One region of the Micromonospora sp. NPDC023644 genome, then DNA from elsewhere that is predicted to be linked to it. Evidence: riboswitches for the same ligand, from Rfam matches in the RefSeq annotation. Region 1 holds a riboswitch; each other region holds the start of a gene.
What was found. A riboswitch is a leader RNA that binds a small molecule or an ion and turns the genes downstream of it on or off. The one in region 1 is predicted to bind cobalamin.
Positions count from the first base shown of each region.

Region 2: it holds a riboswitch for cobalamin, as region 1 does, so the genes downstream of both, AB0G08_RS10750 (ABC transporter substrate-binding protein) here and AB0G08_RS25870 (hypothetical protein) in region 1, are expected to answer to the same signal.
Region 3: it holds a riboswitch for cobalamin, as region 1 does, so the genes downstream of both, bluB (5,6-dimethylbenzimidazole synthase) here and AB0G08_RS25870 (hypothetical protein) in region 1, are expected to answer to the same signal.

Region 1 is NZ_JBFABA010000053.1:31,111-37,329, reverse strand. It holds gene cobN (cobaltochelatase subunit CobN) at 1-2,909, opposite strand, end outside; gene AB0G08_RS25870 (hypothetical protein) at 3,048-3,260, opposite strand; cobalamin riboswitch at 3,308-3,437, opposite strand; gene AB0G08_RS25865 (hypothetical protein) at 3,771-3,917, opposite strand; gene AB0G08_RS25860 (MFS transporter) at 4,094-5,353, opposite strand; gene AB0G08_RS25855 (hypothetical protein) at 5,384-5,719, opposite strand; gene AB0G08_RS25850 (MFS transporter) at 5,814-6,219, opposite strand, start outside.
Region 2 is NZ_JBFABA010000010.1:46,725-52,943, reverse strand. It holds gene AB0G08_RS10775 (ABC transporter substrate-binding protein) at 1-61, shown strand, start outside; gene AB0G08_RS10770 (ABC transporter permease) at 58-1,101, shown strand; gene AB0G08_RS10765 (ABC transporter permease) at 1,094-1,963, shown strand; gene AB0G08_RS10760 (ABC transporter ATP-binding protein) at 1,960-3,102, shown strand; gene AB0G08_RS10755 (ATP-binding cassette domain-containing protein) at 3,125-3,796, shown strand; cobalamin riboswitch at 3,861-4,042, shown strand; gene AB0G08_RS10750 (ABC transporter substrate-binding protein) at 4,071-5,084, shown strand; gene AB0G08_RS10745 (iron chelate uptake ABC transporter family permease subunit) at 5,090-6,169, shown strand; gene AB0G08_RS10740 (ABC transporter ATP-binding protein) at 6,169-6,219, shown strand, end outside.
Region 3 is NZ_JBFABA010000017.1:25,312-31,530, forward strand. It holds gene AB0G08_RS15480 (discoidin domain-containing protein) at 1-1,542, shown strand, start outside; gene AB0G08_RS15485 (crotonase/enoyl-CoA hydratase family protein) at 1,767-2,531, opposite strand; gene AB0G08_RS15490 (EamA family transporter) at 2,574-3,491, opposite strand; cobalamin riboswitch at 3,581-3,779, shown strand; gene bluB (5,6-dimethylbenzimidazole synthase) at 3,818-4,447, shown strand; gene AB0G08_RS15500 (Rieske 2Fe-2S domain-containing protein) at 4,683-5,534, shown strand; partial or broken gene AB0G08_RS15505 (LysM peptidoglycan-binding domain-containing protein) at 6,153-6,219, opposite strand, start outside.

The sequences.
Region 1 (6,219 bases):
GCGGCGACGTGCGCGCGCACGAAGTTCTCCTCGGCGGGCTCGTCCAGGGCGGCCACCAGCCGCACCGCGTCGTCGATGAGCGCGACCACGTGCGGGAAGGCGTCGCGGAAGAAACCGGAGATGCGCACGGTGACGTCGACCCGGGGGCGGCCCAGCTCCGCCGTCGGCACCACCTCGACGCCGGTGACCCGGCGGGACCGGTCGTCCCACGTCGGGCGGCAGCCGAGCAGGGCGAGGACCTCGGCGATGTCGTCGCCCTGGGTGCGCATGGCGCTGGTGCCCCAGACGGTGAGCCCGACCGAGCGGGGGTACTCCCCGGTGTCGGCGAGGTGCCGGGCGAGCAGCGAGTCGGCCAGGGCCACGCCGACGTCCCAGGCGTTGCGGCTGGGGATGGCCTTCGGGTCGACGGAGTAGAAGTTCCGGCCGGTGGGGAGCACGTTGACCAGGCCCCGGGTGGGCGAGCCGGACGGGCCGGGCGGCACGAACCGCCCGTCGAGCGCGCCCACCACCCGGTCGATCTCGTCGGTCGTGCGGTCCAGGCGGGGCACCAGCTCGGTGGCGGCGAAGCGGAGCACCGCGGCGGCGTCCGGCACGGCCCGCCCGGCCACCTCCTCGACCACCGCGTCGACGGCGTCGGCGTCCCAGCCGAGGGTCTCCATGCCGACGACCAGCCGGCGGGCCAGGGCCTCGATCAGGTCGACCGCGTCGGCGGCGGTGACGCCCGGCCCGTCCACGGTCTCGGTCAGCGCCTCGGGCACGGCCAGCCGCTCCCCCGGGGCGGCGAGCAGCGCCTGCTCGTCCAGCCCGTACGCGGCAGCCAGCGCCTGCCGCAGGCCGGGCAGCGCGCGGGCGCCGCCCCAGACCTGCGGGGCGCGCAGCACGGCGAGCACGAGGTTGACCCGGGGCTCGCCGGTGGGCACGGCGGCGAGGATGTGCAGGCCGTCGCGGATCTGCACGTCCTTGACCTCGCACAGGTAGCCGTCGAGGTGCAGCACGAAGTCGTCGAAGTCGTCGGCGTCGGGCATCCGCTCGGTGTGCAGGTCGTGGTGCAGCTCGGCGGCGCGCACCAGGTCCCAGATCTGGGCCCGCACGGTCGGCACCTTGGCCGGGTCGAGCGCCTGCACGGTGGCGTACTCGTCGAGCAGCTGCTCCAGCTTCGCCAGCTCGCCGTACGTCTCGGCGCGGGCCATCGGCGGCACGAGGTGGTCGACGACCACGGCGTGCGCGCGCCGCTTGGCCTGCGTGCCCTCGCCGGGGTCGTTGACGATGAACGGGTAGACCAGCGGCAGGTCGCCCAGGACGGCGTCGGGGGCGCAGTCGGCGGCCAGCCCGAGGCCCTTGCCGGGCAGCCATTCCAGGGTGCCGTGCTTGCCCAGGTGCACCACGGCGTCGGCGCCGAACCCGCCGTCGGCGGCGGGCGCGGCCAGCCAGCGGTACGCGGCCAGGTAGTGGTGGCTGGGCGGCAGGTCCGGGTCGTGGTAGATGGCGATCGGGTTCTCCCCGAAGCCGCGCGGCGGCTGGATCAGCAGCACCACGTTGCCGAAGCGCAGCCCGGCGAGCACGATGTCGCCGCCGTCGGTGTAGAGCCCGCCGGGCGGCTCGCCCCAGTGGGCGAGCATCCGTTCCCGCAGCTCCGCCGGCACCTGCGCGAACCAGCGCCGGTACGTCTCCCCCGGCACCCGCGCCTCGGCGGCGCCGAGCTGTTCCGGGGTGAGCCACTCGACGTCGTGGCCGCCGGCGGCGATGAGGGCGTGGATGAGCGCGTCGCCGTCGTCGGGCACCGGGGCGTCGCCGAGGTCGTAGCCGGCGTCGGCTAGGGCGGCGAGCAGCCGGACCGCCGAGGCGGGGGTGTCCAGGCCGACGGCGTTGCCGACCCGGGAGTGCTTCGTCGGGTACGAGCTGAGCACGACCGCGAGCCGCTTGTCGGCCTGGGGCACGTGCCGCAGCCGGGCGTGCCGCACGGCGATGCCGGCCACCCGGGCGGCCCGTTCCGGGTCGGCCGCGTACGTGGACAGCCCGTCGGCGTCGATCTTCTTGAACGAGAACGGCACGGTGACGATCCGGCCGTCGAACTCGGGGATCGCCACCTGCATCGCGGCGTCCAGCGGGGACAGCCCGGCGTCGCTGGCGGCCCACTGCTCGCGGGTGCTGGTCAGGCAGAGCGCCTGGATCACCGGCACGTCCAGGGCGGCGAGCGCGCCCACGTCCCAGGCGTCCTCGTCGCCCCCGCCGGAGGCGTCGGCGGCGACCGTGCCGCCGGCGGCGAGCACGGTGACCAGCAGGGCGTCGCAGCGGGCGAAGAGCCCGAGCGGCCCCGCGCCGGCGGTGAGGCCGCGCAGCGAGCCGCAGTAGATGGGCAGCGGGTCGCCGCCGGCCGCGTCGACCGCGTCGGCGAGGACGTCGACGAACCCGGTGTTGCCGGCGAGGGCGTGCGCCCGGTAGAAGACGATCCCGACGGTCGGCCGGTCCGGCCGCGCGGGCCGCTCGCCGTGGATGCCGTACGTCGGGGTGGGCGCGGGCGGGTCGAACCCCTCGCCGGTGAGCAGCACCGTGTCGGAGAGGAACCGGGCGAGCTGGGCGAGGTTCTCCGGCCCGCCCTCGACCAGGTAGGCCAGGGCCTGGGTGGCCACCCCGGAGGCCACGGTGGAGGCCGCCATCAGCTCCGCGTCCGGCACGTTCTCGCCGCCGAGCACGACCGTCGGCACGCCGGAGGCCAGCACCGCGGCCAGCCCGTCCGGCCACGCCTGCCGGCCGCCGAGCAGGCGTACGACGGCGAGGTCGACGCCGTCGAGCAGCGCGGGCACGGCGTCGGCGGCGACCCGGGCCGGGTTGGCGAGCCGGTAGTCGGCGTCGCTGGCGCGGGCGGCGAGCAGGTCGGTGTCGGCGGTGGACAGCAGCAGGATGCGCACGGGCGGCTCCGGAGAGTGACACCCGGGTCGGCGCGGGGCCGATCGGGCGATGCGGGGGTGGGCGCGGTTCAGCGGTGCAGGCGGGCCGGGATACGGCTCAGCGGTGGGCCGGCGGGGTGGCGCGGCCCGGTGCGGGCGTCAGGAAGGGGCGACGCGGGCGCGGCCCGCGGCAGAGCAACCGGCGGCGGGCACGACACGGCCGACGGCGGGCAGGCCGCAGCTCACGGCGAGGCCGAAGATGGGCACGGCGTGGCCGGACGGGGCTGCGAAACGGCGGCTGCTCACCGGCGCGCTGCCGCGCCGGGGCACGATGCGACGATGATCGTCGATGGCGGAGACGCGGTGCGTCATCGGGTCCTCCTCGGGTGTCCACGCCCTGGGGTCACTCCCGACGGCCGAAGTATCCTGGCTCCCGGATCGACGCTCTCCCCCGGCCTTCCAACCGCACACACACGGCCGTGACTCGCGAGGGGGGATCGCTCCCCGGTGACAGTGGCGGGACCGCGCCGGAATCGCACCGGCTTCCTTCACTGCCGTCAGGCCGCGAATGCTGCCACACCCCGGGGCCGCCGGTCAACGCCACCCCGTCCGGCCAGCGACCCGCCGCCCCGATCGACGAGAAACGATGGGATGATCCATTCGGGCGGGCTTTTGGCATTGTCGTCGGCCGATGCGACGTCGAGGTCTCCGAATGCGCGGGCGGTGGCCCCGAAACGCGCCCGGGGCCGACCCGTCCGGCAGCCGCCTGCGTCCCGGCACCCGCGTACCGTCGCCCTTCTCCAGCAGGCACGTTCCGGCGAACGGGAACCGCCCTTTCCCGCCCGACGTGCCGGCGGAGCGTTCACCACGGTCGACGTCACCTCACCGGTCGGCGGGCCCCGATTCGTGGCCCACGATCACCAGTCGCGCCCGGTCACGGATGGAGAGCATCGTCAGCAACCGGCCGATGCGCGGCCCCACGGTGCCCCGGCTGAGGCGCGGGTGCCGCTCGATCCCGGTGTCGGACATCCCAGGAATGATCACCGTCAACACCTCCCGTTCCCGCCGGGTCACCCCGTCGAGCCGGCCGGGACCCGCCGCGCCGCCGGCACCCGGGCGCACTCGGCGATGAGCCGACGGGTGACGCTCGAAGCCGGCAGCGCCTCGCCGTCGCCGGCCCCACGGCGCGCGGGCGTCCTTCCCCGTCAGGCCGGGTCGCCCGGCGCGGTAGGGCGCGACGCGGCCCACCAGGCGGCGGTCGCGGTGACCGCCACCATCGCGCTGAACAGGAAGGGTGCCCGCATGCCCAGGGCGGTGGCCAGCGCCCCGCCGGCGAGCGCCCCGAGCGCGGCGCAGCCGTAGGAGAGCATCCGGGAGGCGGCGACCACCCGACCGAGCAGGTCGCCGGGCACGAGGCGGTGCCGGACCGACAGCGCGGCCACGTTGAGGACCGCGAACGACGCGCTGGTGGTGACGACGACGACCGTTGCGGCGATCCGGTGCGGCGCGACGGCCAGGAGGGCCGGCGTCCCGGCCGTGACCGCCATCGACCAGGCCAGCACGGGACGATGCCGGAACCGGCCGATCAGCCGGTCGGCGACGAGGGAGCCGGCGAGCCCGCCGGCCGCGCCGGTCGCCAACAGCAGACCGAAGCCGAGCGGGCCGAGACCGAGGCTCTGCCGCGCGTACAGCACGAAGATCGCGAACCAGGCGCTGTCCGCGGCGGCGACTGCCGCACCGACGACCACGAGCGTACGGAGCACGGGTTGCCGGACCAGCCACCGCAGCCCGGCGAGCGCCCCGCGCCTCGCCGGGTCGGCGGCAAGGCTCCGCCCGTCCGCGTCGGCACCCGAGAGTCCCGGGCCGGGGCGGGCGAGACTCAGCGGCAGGGACAGCACGAGCATGACGGCCAGCGCGAGCGAGGCGCCGTTGACGGCGAAGGGCAGCGCCGCACCGATGACGAACAGCATCGCCCCGACCGGCGGACCGACGAACTCGTTGCCCACGATCTCACCCGCCACCAGACGACCGTTGGCCCGCTCGAGCTGGGCGTCGTCCACCAGACGGGGGATCACGGTCTGGGCGGTGGTGTCGCGCAGGGTCTCGCCGACACCGAGCAGGAAGGCGGCGGCGACCACGAGCGCGACCGAGGCCACGCCCGTCGCGACGGCCACGGCCACCGCCGCCAGCACCACGACGCGGCCGGCGTCGGCGGCGGCGATCAGCGCACGGGCCGCGCGGCGGTCGGCCAGCGCGCCGGCCAGCAGGCCGGTGACCAGCCACGGCAGGAACTGCGCCGCGGCCACTGCGGCGACCGCCACCGGGTTGTCGCTCAGCGCGGCGGCGAGCAGTGGAAAGGCGGCCACCCGGATGCCGTCGCCGAGGTTGGCCAGCGCAGCGGCGGTCCAGAACGTCCAGAAGGGACGGCCCAGGGACCGGGACCGATCAGCCATGCAGGGCACCATATCGCCCTCGATCGGCGGGCGGCGGACCCGTCAGCGGGCGCGACGCTCCGGGTGGGCGCGGTTCCAGGCGCGCATCCGCTCCGGGTAGCCGGTGCGGGCGGCCTCGTACAGCGGCACGGCGTGCCTGCGGGCGATCGTCCCGGCGGCGCGCGGCGAGCCGGTGCGGCGGCGGATCCACTCGCCGTCGTGGGCGATCGCGACCACGGTGGTGTCGGTCGCCGTGGTCTCCGGCTCCAGGTAGAACTCCACGCCCCGGCGGCTGGCGACGAACGCCTCCAGCGCGGCCAGGTCCTCGCGGGTCGCCTCCCGGTCGAGCTTCGTGGGGGTCGCGTCGGTGACGCGCGACCGTCGACTGAACCAGCCCATCCCCCGCTCTCCTCTCCTGGGCGTCCTCCCAGTGCAGCACCGTTTCCTGCGAGGCGGCTGCGAACGGGGTGTGAGTGCCCTGCCAGGGGTGGCGTCAGCGGGCCGGCGGGCGGGTGGCCGGCGGGCGGGTGGCCGGCGGGCGGGTGGCCGGCACCAGGGCGAGGGTGGGCAGCAGCAGCACCGGCACGACGAGCAGGGCGTGCAGCGTACCGACGCGGTCGCCGAGCAGGCCGAGCAGCGGCGGGCCGGCGAGGAAGGCCGTGTAGCCGATCACGGCGACCACGCTGACCCGGGCCGGCGCCCGACGCTCGTCGTCGGCCGCCGCGCTCATCCCGACCGGGAAGCCCAGCGACGCGCCGAGCCCCCAGAGCGCGACGCCGGCGACCGCCACCGGTCCGGAGTCGGCGAGCACCGCCACGCCCGCGCCGACGGTGGCGAGCAGGATCGTGGCCGACAGGACGCGCACCCGCCCCCACCGGTCCAGCGCGACGGTGCCCGCG
Region 2 (6,219 bases), on a different contig from region 1:
CGAGCACGACGTCGCCAGCAGCCTCTGGTGGAACATCCACACCTGGACGAGGAAGTCGTGACGACGCCCGCCCCGACGACCGCGCCGGCCCCGGCGAAGACCACGGCCCGACGCCGGACGCGCCGGATGGCCGGAGCCGGCAAGGTGGTCCGCCGGCGGCTGCTGGTGGCCGTGCCCATCCTCGCCGCCACCAGCGTCGGCATGTTCGCCCTCGGCGCGGCCTCGCCGATCGACCCCGCCCAGCAGTACGCGGGCGCGGCGGCGTTCACCACCAGCGAGGAGAACCTGGCGCAGATCCGCGCCAACTGGGGCGTCGACGACCCGCTGCCGGTGCAGTACCTGCGCTGGGTGGGCAACCTGCTCCAGGGGGACCTGGGCTGGTCCACCAGCCGCCACGAGCCGGTCACCTCCGTGCTCGCCGCCCGCGCCGGCTGGACCCTGCTGCTCGTCGGCGCCGCCCTCGCCCTCGTCCTCGTGGCGAGCCTGCTGCTGGGCACGCTGGCCGCGTACCGGCGCGGGGGCTGGTTCGACCGGGGGCTGCGCGCCACCGCGTACGCCGTGCAGTCGATGCCGGTGTTCTGGATCGGGCTGGCCGCGATCGCCCTGTTCGCCCTCACCCTCGGGTGGCTGCCGGCGGGTGGGCTCACCGACATCACCGCCACCGGCACCGACCCCGCCGACGTGGCCCGGCACCTGATCCTGCCGGTGGGCGTGCTGGCGATCGCCCAGACGCCGTGGTTCGTCCTGTTCATCCGGGACGCCGTCGCCGACAGCCTCCGCGACGACCACGTCCTCGCCGCCCGGGCCCGGGGCCTGCCCGGCCGCACCGTCCTGTTCGGCCACGCCCTGCGTACCGCGCTGCTGCCGTTCCTCACCCTCGTCGGCACCCACCTGCCGGAGCTCATCGGCGGCGCCGTCCTGGTGGAGACCGTGTTCTCCCTGCCCGGCCTCGGCGCGGTCACCGTCCAGGGCGCGCTGGGCAGCGACTTCCCGTTGCTGGCCGCCACCACCCTGGCCACCACCGTCGTGGTGCTGGCCGCGAACCTCGGCACCGACCTCGCCTACGCCGCCGCCGATCCCCGGGTACGCCTCGATGACTGACCTCGCCCTGCCCGTCCGGGTCCGACGGCCGAAGCCGCGTACGGGCCGGGTCGGTGCCGCCGTCGCCTGGACCGTGCTCGTCGGCGCGGGCCTGGCCTGCCTCCTCGCCCCCGTCCTCTGGCCGCTCGACGAGAGCGCGGTGGACCTGGCCAGCACCCGGCTCGCGCCCTCCTGGGCGCACCCGGCGGGCACCGACGACCTGGGCCGCGACGTGGCCCACCGCAGCCTCTACGGCCTGCGGGTCTCGCTGCTCGTCGGCGCGGTCGCCGCGCTCGTCGCCACCGTGATCGGCGGCCTCGTCGGCGCGGTGGCCGGCACCCTCGGCGGCTGGGTCGACCGGGTGCTGATGCGGGTGGTCGACACCATCGCGGCGCTGCCGCACCTGCTGCTGGGCATCTTCATCGTCGCGATGCTGCGGCCGAGCCTGGGCGCGGTGATCCTGTCGATCGGGCTGACGCACTGGCTCTCCACCGCCCGCATCGTCCGGTCCGAGCTGCTCAGCCTGCGCACCCGGCCGTTCATCGACGCCGCGATCTCCGGCGGCGCCAGCCGCGCCCGGGTGATCACCCGGCACCTGCTCCCGCACGTGCTGCCCCGGCTGGCGCTGGCCACCACGCTGATGGTGCCGCACGCCGTCTGGCACGAGACCGCGCTGTCCTTCCTCGGCCTCGGCCTGCCCCCGCACCTGGCCTCGATCGGTAACATGATCAACGACGGGCAGCGCTCCCTGCTCACCGGCGCCTGGTGGGCCAGCATCGTGCCCGGCCTGCTCCTCGTCGTCGTCACGCTGGCCCTGGCCGCCCTCACCGGCCGGTGGCGCGACCGCCTCGACCCGCGCGTACGAGCGGAGCTGAACCTGTGACCACCACCCGCGAGCCCACCGCCGGCACCGCCGCCCCTCCCGACCCCGCCGGTACCGTCGCGACGGCCGGCACCGCCGGGACGGTCGCCACGGCCGGCACCGCCGCCCCGGCGGACTCCGCCGGGACCGTGGCCACGGCCGACTCCGTCGGCACGGGCGGCACCGCCGCCGACGGTCGGCCCGGGCTGCTGGAGGTCGACGGGCTGACCGTCCGCTTCCAGCTCCGCGACGCCGTGGTGCAGGCCGTCACCGACCTGCACCTGACCGTCCACCCGGGCGAACTCCTGGCCGTGGTCGGGGAGTCCGGCTGCGGCAAGTCGGTCCTCGCGCACGCCCTGCTCGGCCTGCTCCCCGGCAACGCCGCCGTCACGGGCCACGCCCGCCTGCGCCCGCCCACCGGGGCGCAGACCGACCTGGTCGGCGCCTCCGAGCGTCACCTCGCCCGCGCCGTACGCGGCCGGGCGGTCGGGCTGGTGCCGCAGAGCCCCGCCACCGCGTTGACCCCCGTGCGGACGGGCCGGCGGCTGCTGGAGGAGACCCTGCGCGCCCACGGGCACACCCGGCGCGAGGCGCCCGCGGCGGCCGAGCGGGTCGCCGCCGACGTCGGCCTCGACCCCGCCGACCTCGACCGCTATCCCCACGAGCTCTCCGGCGGCATGGCCCAACGCCTGGCCACCGCCCTCGCGCTCGCCCCCGACCCGCCGCTGCTGCTCGCCGACGAGCCCACCACGGGCCTCGACCGACCCCTGGTCGACCACACCCTCGACCTGCTGCGCCGCCGCTGCGACGCCGGCGGCGCCGTCCTGCTCATCACCCACGACCTGGCCGCCGCCCGCCGGGTCGCCGACACCGTCGCCGTCATGTACGCCAGCCGGATCGTGGAACGACGGCCCACCGCGGAGTTGTTCGCGGCGCCCGCCCATCCCTACACCGCCGGCCTGCTCGACGCCCTGCCCGAACGGGCCTTCCGGCCGGTCCCCGGCCACCCGCCGATGCTCACCGACCTGCCCCCCGGCTGTGCCTTCGCCCCGCGCTGCGGCCGCGCCACCGACGTCTGCCGCACCCCGCCCGCGCCCTCGGCGGGCCCCCCGGGCCGGGTCGCCTGTCACCACCCGCTGACCCTGGGAGCGCCGGCATGACCAGCACCGCCGGAGCGCCGGCATGACCAGCACCGCGCTCGCCGCCCACCAGGTCACGGTCTCCTACGGCCGCCGGCGCGTCCTCGACGGCGTCGACCTGCGCGTCGCCCCCGGCGAGACGGTCGGCCTGCGCGGGCCCTCGGGCAGCGGCAAGTCCACCCTCGCCCGGGTCCTCGCCCTGCTGCACGCCCCCGAGGCCGGGCACGTCACCCTCGACGGCCACCGGGTGGCGGGCGCCCGGCACCGGCTGCCCGCCGCCGTCCGCACCCGCGTCGCGATCCTGTTCCAGAGCCCCCGCGCCGCCACCGACCCCCGGCTGGGCCTCGCCGACATCATCGCCGAACCGCTCCGCGCCACCGGCACACCCGAGGCGCAGGCGCGGGCCCGGGCGGCGGAGCTGGCCGACCTGGTCGGCCTCACGCCCGACCTGCTCGCCCGCCGCCCGCACGCGGTCAGCGACGGGCAGCTGCAACGCGCCTGCCTCGCCCGCGCGCTCGTGCACCGGCCGGACTACCTGCTCTGCGACGAGGCCACCGCCATGCTGGACGCCTCCACCCAGGCGCACCTCGCGGCCGTCGTCACCGACTACCAGCGGCAGCACGCCGCCGGGGTCCTGCTCATCACCCACGACCCGGCGCTGATGGCCCGCTGGGCCACCCGGGTGGTCGACCTGCCGACCCCGCCGCAGCCCTGACCGCCCCGGCGGAACGACCGTCCCTCATGGTGTTCGTCACCGTGACTTCCGGGCGGGCCGGCGGCTAGGGTGACGCTGCCGTGGTGTTCGGGAAGCCGGTGCAAGACCGGTGCGGCCCTCGCCACTGTGATCGGGAAGTTCGCGGCCCTCGTCGTAAGAGGTCACTGGGCGTCACACGCCTGGGAAGGCCGGCCACGGACGCACCTCCCGTCAGCCAGGAGACCGGCCACGGCACTGCGATGACCCGTCCACGAGGTGCTGGAAGGCGGTCCCGATGCGCGTGCGCGCTGTGCGGCCCACCCTGTCCCGGCGCGTTGCCGCGCCCCTGTCCGTCCTCGTCGTCCTGCTCGGCGGCTGCGCCACGGACGATCCGGCCACGACACCCCCGCCGTCCGCCGCCCCGGTCACGCTGACCAACTGCGGTACGCCGGTCACCGTCGCCGCCCCGCCCGAGCGGGCGGTGACCCTGAACCAGCCCGCCACCGAGATCATGCTGGCGCTCGGCCTGGCCGACCGGATGGCCGGCACGGCGTACCTGGACGACGCGATCCTGCCGGAGCACGCCGCCGCGTACGCCGCCGTGCCGGTGCTGTCGGACCGGTACCCGGCGAAGGAGAAGCTGCTGGAGGCGGCACCGGACTTCGTCTACGCCTCGTTCCACAGTGCCTTCGGCGACGAGGGCGTCGGCGACCGCGCCGCGCTCGCGGGACTCGGCATCGGCACGTACCTCTCGCCGGCCGGGTGCCCGAAGCGGCACCGGCCGGCGAAGCTGACCGTCGAGGACGTGTTCGCCGAGATCCGGGACGTGGCGGCCGTCTTCGGGGTGCCGGAGCGGGCCGAGCAGCTCATCGCCGACCAGCGGGCCCGGATCGCCACGGCCGCCGCCCGGATCGGCGGCGCGCGGGACGTGTCCGTGCTCTGGTGGGACGCCGGCACCGACGCCCCGAGCGTGGGCGCCTGCTGCGGCAGCCCTCAGATGATCATGTCGGCGGTCGGGGTGGGGAACGTGTTCGCCGACCTCAGCGGCGGCTGGGCCGACACCAGCTGGGAGGCGGTCGTCGACCGCGATCCCGACGTGATCGTGCTGGTCGACGCGGGCTGGGACGCGGCCGCCGCGAAGCGGGCCTTCCTCACCCGGCACCCCAGCCTGAAGGATTTGCCCGCGGTGGCCGGGCAGCGGTTCGTCGTCGTCCCGTTCTCGTCCACCTCCGCCGGGGTGCGCGTCGTGCTCGGCGTCGAGGCGCTCGCCGCGGGCGTGGCGCAGCTGCCCGCCGGGGCGGACCGCTGACCGCCGTGGCCGGCCGCGCCGCCCCCGGTCCGGCCCGCCGTACCGCCCCCGCCGGGGCCCGCGCGGCCCACCCGGTCGGCCTGGCGGCGCTGCTGGTGGCGTTGCTGGCCGGGCTGGTCGTGTCGATCGGCGCGGCCGTCACCGTAGGTCCGGCCGACATTCCTCTGTCGACGGTCTGGTCGGTCGTGGCCGACCGCCTGGGGCTCCCGCACGCCGAGGTGCCGCTGCTGCGCGAGCACATCGTCTGGCGGCTGCGCCTGCCCCGGGTGCTCGGGGCCGCCGCGGTGGGAGGCGGGCTGGCGGCCGCCGGCGCCGTGATGCAGACCGTCACCCGCAACCCGCTGGCCGACCCGTACCTGCTCGGGGTCTCCTCCGGGGCGTCGCTCGGCGCGGTCGCGGTCCTCGTCCTGGGCTTCGGCGGCGGGGTCGCCGCGCTCACCGGGGGCGCCTTCGCCGGGGCGCTGGCCGCGTTCGTGGTCGTCGCCGCGGTGGCCGGTCGGCAGGCCGCCCTGGCCCCCACCCGGGTGGTGCTGGCGGGCGTGGCCGTCGCGCAGCTCTGCGGGGCGGCGACCTCGTTCGTCATCATCTGGGTCGCCGACCCGCACGCCACCCAGAGCATCACCTTCTGGCTCTCCGGTTCGCTGGCCCGCGTCGACTGGGCCGCCCTGGCCTGGGCCGCGCCGGTCCTGGCCGCCGTGCTCGCCCTGGTGGCGGCGTACGCCCGCACGCTCAACGCGTTCGCCTTCGGCGAGGACGCCGCCGCGACCCTCGGCGTCCCCGTCACCCGGGTCCGATGGCTGCTGCTGGTCGCCACCGCGCTGCTCACCGCGGCGCTGGTCGCCGTCAGCGGCGCGGTGGGCTTCGTCGGGCTGATCCTGCCGCACGCCGCCCGGTTCCTCACCGGGGCGGACCACCGGCGCCTGCTGCCCGTCGTCGTCCTTGCCGGCGCGATCTTCCTGGTCTGGGTGGACACCGCCGCGCGGACCCTCTTCGCGCCCCGGGAGCTGCCGGTCGGCGTGCTGACGGCCCTGCTCGGCGTGCCCGCCTTCGTGGTGCTGCTGCACCGGCGGAAGGTGCGTGGCTGATGCTCACCGTAACCGGCGTCTCCTCGTCCGTCGCGGCCCGGCGGATCCTC
Region 3 (6,219 bases), on a different contig from region 1:
TCGACCGGCAGCTACGTCGAGTGGACCACCCGGGCCAGCACCAACACCCTGGTCACCCGCTTCTCCATCCCGGACGCCCCGGGCGGCGGCGGGATCAACTCGACGCTGAACGTCTACGTCAACGGCGCGTTCCACAAGGCGATCGACCTGACGTCCCGGTACGTCTGGCTCTACGGCAACGAGGCCAGCCCGGGCAACTCGCCGAGCGCGGGCGCACCGCGGCACATCTACGACGAGGCCAACGTCATGCTCAACGGCACCGTGCCGGCGGGCAGCAGGATCCGCCTCCAGAAGGACCCGGCCAACACCACCACGTACGCGATCGACTTCATCAACACCGAGCAGGTGGCCCCGATCGCCAACCCGGACCCGGCGCGCTACGTCACGCCGACCGGCTTCGGTCACTCCGACGTGCAGAACGCCCTGGACCGGGTGCGGATGGACACCACCGGCAACCTCGTCGGGGTGTACCTGCCGGCCGGCAACTACACCACCGCGTCGAAGTTCCAGGTGTACGGCAAGGCGGTCAAGGTGACCGGGGCCGGACCCTGGTACACCCGGTTCAACGCGCCCTCCGGCCAGGACAACACCGACATCGGCTTCCGGGCCGAGAACTCGGCGGCCGGGTCGTCCTTCGCGAACTTCGCCTACTTCGGCAACTACACGTCGCGGATCGACGGGCCGGGCAAGGTGTTCGACTTCTCCAACGTGTCGAACATCGTGATCGACAACATCTGGAACGAGCACATGGTGTGCCTCTACTGGGGCGCGAACACGGACTACATGACGATCAAGAACTCCCGGATCCGGAACATGTTCGCCGACGGCATCAACATGACCAACGGGAGCACCAACAACCTGGTCAGCAACAACGACGCCCGGGCCACCGGCGACGACAGCTTCGCGCTCTTCTCGGCGATCGACGCGGGCGGCGCGGACATGAAGGACAACGTCTACGAGAACCTGACCTCGACCCTGACCTGGCGGGCCGCCGGCGTCGCGGTCTACGGCGGCTACGGCAACACGTTCCGCAACATCTACATCGCGGACACGCTGGTCTACTCCGGCATCACCATCAGCTCGCTCGACTTCGGCTACCCGATGAACGGCTTCGGCGCCAGCCCGCCCACCCGGTTCGAGAACATCTCGATCGTCCGGGCCGGTGGGCACTTCTGGGGCGCGCAGACCTTCCCGGCGATCTGGGTCTTCTCCGCCTCGAAGGTGTTCCAGGGCATCCGGGTCAGCGACGTCGACATCGTCGACCCGACCTACAGCGGCATCATGTTCCAGACCAACTACGTCGGGGGGCAGCCGCAGTTCCCCATCACCGACACGGTCTTCACCAACGTCTCCATCAGCGGCGCCCGCAAGAGCGGTGACGCCTACGACGCGAAGTCCGGCTTCGGCATCTGGGCCAACCAGATGCCGGAGGCGGGGCAGGGGCCGGCCGTCGGCTCGGTCACCTTCAACAACCTCCGCCTGAGCAACAACGCGGTGGACATCCAGAACACCACCTCGACGTTCACCATCAACCGCTACTGACCCACCCCCGGCCGCCCGAGCGGCGGCCGGTCTCCCGAGCGGTGGGGGGGGGGCCCCCGGCCGCGGGGCCCCCCCCCCCCCCCCCCCGGGCGGGCGCCCCCGGCGGGCCCCCCGCCCCCGCCGGCGCCCCCCCCCCCCCCCCGCCCCCCCCCCCCGCCCGGCCCGTCGGGGCCTTCCGTCCCGTCGGCAGGCCGGGGCGCCAGGCCGGTCGGGCCTGCGCCCGGTCAGTGGGCCGGGGCGCCGTGCCGACCGGCGCCGGCGGCGAACCGGGCCGCCCCCGCCGCCGCGTCGGCGGCCAGCGACTCCATCCCGTACGCCAGCTCGACCTCCAGCGCCGCCGGTTCCGGCAGGCCGGCGCCGGCGAGCAGCGCCGCCCGGTCGTTGCGCAGGCAGGTCTGCGGGTGCCGGGCGAGCTCGGCGGCCAGCCGCTCGGCCGCCGCCCGGGACTCACCCGGCGCGACCAGCCGGTTCACCAACCCCATGCCGTACGCCTCCTCGGCCGGCACCGGACGGCCGGTGAGGATCAGGTCCATCGCCCGGCTCTCGCCGATCAGCCGGGGCAGCCGGACCGTGCCCCCGTCGACCAGCGGCACCCCCCAGCGGCGGCAGAACACCCCGAGCACCGCGTCGGACTCGGCGACCCGCAGGTCGCACCAGAGCGCCAGTTCCAACCCGCCGGCCACCGCGTGACCGGAGATCGCGGCGATCACCGGCTTGCTGAGCGTCATCCGGGTCGGGCCCATCGGGCCGTCCCCCTGCGCCTCGACCCGGTTGCCGCTCGGTGTGCCGATGGCCTTCAGGTCGGCCCCGGCGCAGAACGTGCCGCCGGCCCCCCAGAGCACGGCCACCGAGGCGTCGGGGTCGGCCTCGAAGGCGCGGAACGCGTCGGCCAGCGCCCGGGCCGTCGGCCCGTCGACCGCGTTGCGGGCCGCCGGCCGGTCCAGGATCACCGTGGTCACCGCCGCGGCGCGTTCGACGCGTACCCCCATTCCGACAGCATGCCTTCGGCGGTGCCGGCGGCGCCAGGGGTGTCAGCGCGGGTCGGGGCGGCCCGGGCGGACCAGGGTGGCGCCCAGCGCGGCGCCGACCACGCAGGCCACGCCGGCCGCCTGCGGCCAGGCCAGCAGCTCGCCGAGCAGGACCAGCCCGACCAGCGCCCCGATCGCCGGTTCCAGGCTGAGCAGGATCGCGAAGACCCGGGCCGGCATCCGCCGCAGCGCCGCCATCTCCGCCGAGTACGGCAGCACCGACGACAGCAGCGCCACCGCCGCGCCCAGCGCGAGGGTCCACGGGTCGAGCAGCGCCGTGCCGCTGCCGGCCATCCCGAACGGCAGCACGGCCAGCGCGGCGACGGCCATCCCCAGCGCGAGGCCCCGGCTGCCCGACACCCTGGCGCTGACCGCCTTGCCGAGCAGCACGTAGCCCGCCCAGCCGACCGCGACGGCCACGCAGCACAGCAGCCCCACCCGGTCCACCCCGGTCCCGCCGAGCCCGCTGATCAGCAGCACCCCGCCGCCGGCCAGCGCCGCCCACGCCACGTCGACGAGCCGGCGGCTGCCGGCGAGCGACACCAGCAGCGGCCCGGCGAAGCCGATGGTGACCGCGACGCCCAGCGGCACCCGTTCCAGGGCCGCGTAGAAGGCGAGGTTCATCACCGCCAGGGCCAGCCCGAACGCCCCGACCAGGCCGGCGGTGCGCCAGCCCAGGCGCAGCCCCGGCCGGACCAGGACCAGCAGGATGAGGGCGGCGAAGCCGAGCCGCAGCGTGGTCGTGCCGCCGGCGCTGGTGCTGCCGAAGAGCTGCTTGGCGACGGCCGCCCCGACCTGGGTGGAGAGCATGCCGAGCAGCATCAGCAGCGGGGGCGGCACGGCCCGGGGCTGCCCCAGCGCGACGGTCAGTCTGGTCGCCGGCCGGGCGGCTGGCAGCGGGCGGGAGGAGAGTGCGTACACCCGGACCACAGTGGCCGGGGACGGGGCGGCCCGCGACCGGATTTCCACGCCCGCCGGACCGGGGCGGGCCGGGCGGCGCTAGCATCCCCGACGGCACGATCATGTGAGGTGCCCCGCGCGAGCGGGGAGAATCGGGAAGCCGGTGCGAATCCGGCACGGGCCCGCCGCGGTGACCGGGGAGCCACCGTCCACGCGTACGCGCAGCCACTGGCCCGCCCGGGCCGGGAAGGCGGACGGCCAGGCGTCGATCCGGGAGTCCGAAGACCGGCCTCGCGTCCGGTGCCCGCGTCCGACGTGGCGCGGGCCGAGCGCAGCGGGAGCCTGCCTTGGATCTGTACGACGTCATCTACCGCCGCCGGGACGTACGCGCCCAGTTCACCGGGGCGCCGGTGCCCGAGGAGACGCTGCACCGGGTGCTGGCGGCGGCGCACGCCGCGCCGAGCGTCGGCTACTCGCAGCCCTGGGACTTCGTCCTGGTGCGCGACCCGGAGCTGCGCCGCCGTTTCCACGAGCACGTCCACACCGAGCGGGACGCCTTCGCCGCGACGCTCGACGGGGAGGCGGCCGAACGGTTCGCCCGCATCAAGATCGACGGCGTCCTGGAGTCGACCCTGTCGGTGGTGGTCACCCACGACCAGGCCCGGGGCGGCCCCGCCGTGCTCGGCCGGCACGCCATCGCCGACACCGGGCTCTACTCGACCTGCCTCGCCATCCAGAACCTCTGGCTCGCCGCCACCGCCGAAGGGCTCGGGGTGGGCTGGGTGTCGTTCTACCGGGAGCCGTGGCTCGCCGACCTGCTCGACATCCCCGACGGGATCCGGCCGGTGGCGTGGCTCTGCCTCGGGCCGGTCACCCACTTCGAGTCCGTACCCGACCTGGCCCGGCACGGCTGGCGGCAGAAGCGCCCACTGGTCGAGGCGATCCACCACGACCGCTGGACGGCGCCGGAGGGCTGACCGGTCGGCCGGGATCGCAGGGCTGACCGGGCAGCCCGCCTGCGTCGCAGGGCTGACCGGCCGGAGGGCGCCGGAGGCTGACCGGTCGGCCGGCGTCGGTGTGGCGGGTCCGCGAGCGCGGCGGGGCGGTGCCCGGGGCGTCCCGTTACGGGTCGGCGGGGGCCTCGTCACGTACCGCTGCGGATCCGTCACGGCCGACCGGTTTGCGACGGCTCCTGCCGGGAAGTCGGTACGGGTGCGAGCACTCTTGACGAAGATCGAGCAGGCATCCGGCCTGGACCGGGTCGGCGACCGGTTGCAGCGCGCCGTCCAGGCCACCCTCCGACCACAGCGGGTCCGCGACCTGCTGCACGGCGTCTGGCTGGGCCACCCGCTGCACCCGGCGATGGTGCAGGTGCCGGTCGGCGCGTGGATCAGTACCGCCGTGCTGGACCTGATGCCGGGGCAGCGCCGGGCCGCCACCACGCTGTGCGCGGTGGGCACCGTCAGCGCCCTCCCGGCCGCGGTCGCCGGCCTCAACGACTGGGCGGCACTGGCTCGCGACCAGCGCCGGATCGGCCTGGTGCACGCCGCGTCCAACAGCGTCGGCCTGGCGTTCTACGCCGGCTCGGTGGCCGCCCGGATGACCGGCCGGCACAACCTCGGCCGTACGCTCGGTTTCCTCGGGCTCAGCGCCGCCAGCATGGGCGCGTACCTCGGCGGGCACCTGGCGTACAAGCAGGGCGCGCAGGTGAACCAGAGCATCTCCGAGCTGCACCGGATGAGCGACGGCTGGCACTCCATCGCGGACATGTCCGCCCTGCCGGAGCGCCAGCTGATCACCCGGGAGGTCGACGACGTCTCGGTGATCCTCTACCGGCACGGCGACGAGGTCACCGTGATGCTGGAACGCTGCCCGCACCAGAGCGGTCCGCTGGGCGAGGGCGAGGTGCAGAAGATCGACGGGCACGACTGCGTGGTCTGTCCGTGGCACGGCAGCGCGTTCCGCCTCAACGGCGGCGAGGTCGTGCACGGCCCGTCCGGCAACGACCAGCAGGTCCTGCCGACCCGCGTCGTCAACGGCGTCCTGGAGACCCGCCTCCCCTGACCGCACGCCACCCGCCCTGCCGGCCCTCGTGCCTTCCGGCCTCCGTGCCTGCCGGCCGCCGTGCCTTCCGGCTTTCCGGCTTTCCGACTGCCGTGCCTGCCGGCCGCCGTGCCTTCCGGCTTTCCGGCTTTCCGACTGCCGTGCCTGCCGGCCGCCGTGCCTTCCGGCACTCCGCTGTCGATCAAGAGGTTTGGGTCGAGTTCGATCTCCCTGGAATGACTAAACCTCTTGATCACCGAGGCGGTGTCGGTGTCGGTGGGGTGCGGGGCGGTGGTGGGGTCAGGGGCGGCGGTGGCGGCCGATCGGGGTGTCGCGGGGCGAGCCCGGGTGGGCCCGGTCGTGGCCGGTCAGTCCGCGCTCGTGGGTGCCAGCGCCGGGTGCCGTGGCGGTGCCGGGGACGGTCGTGCCCGCGCGACCGTGGCCGGTGGGGTGCCCAGAGCCCCGACCGATCGGGCGTGCGGTGTCGTGGGTGCCGGTGTCCTGATTGCCACGGTCGGCCGCGGTCGCGCTGCCGCGTGGGGTGGTGCCGGTGTCCCGGTAACCCGCGCCGCGCCCGCTCGTGGTGGTGCCACCGCGCGTTGCGGTGCCCCGGCGGGCGGCGGCCGTGGTCCGGGCCCCGCCGGCCGGCACGTGGCCCGGGCGGCGGCGTAGGCCCAGGACCGCGCCGATCTGCGCGCCGACGATG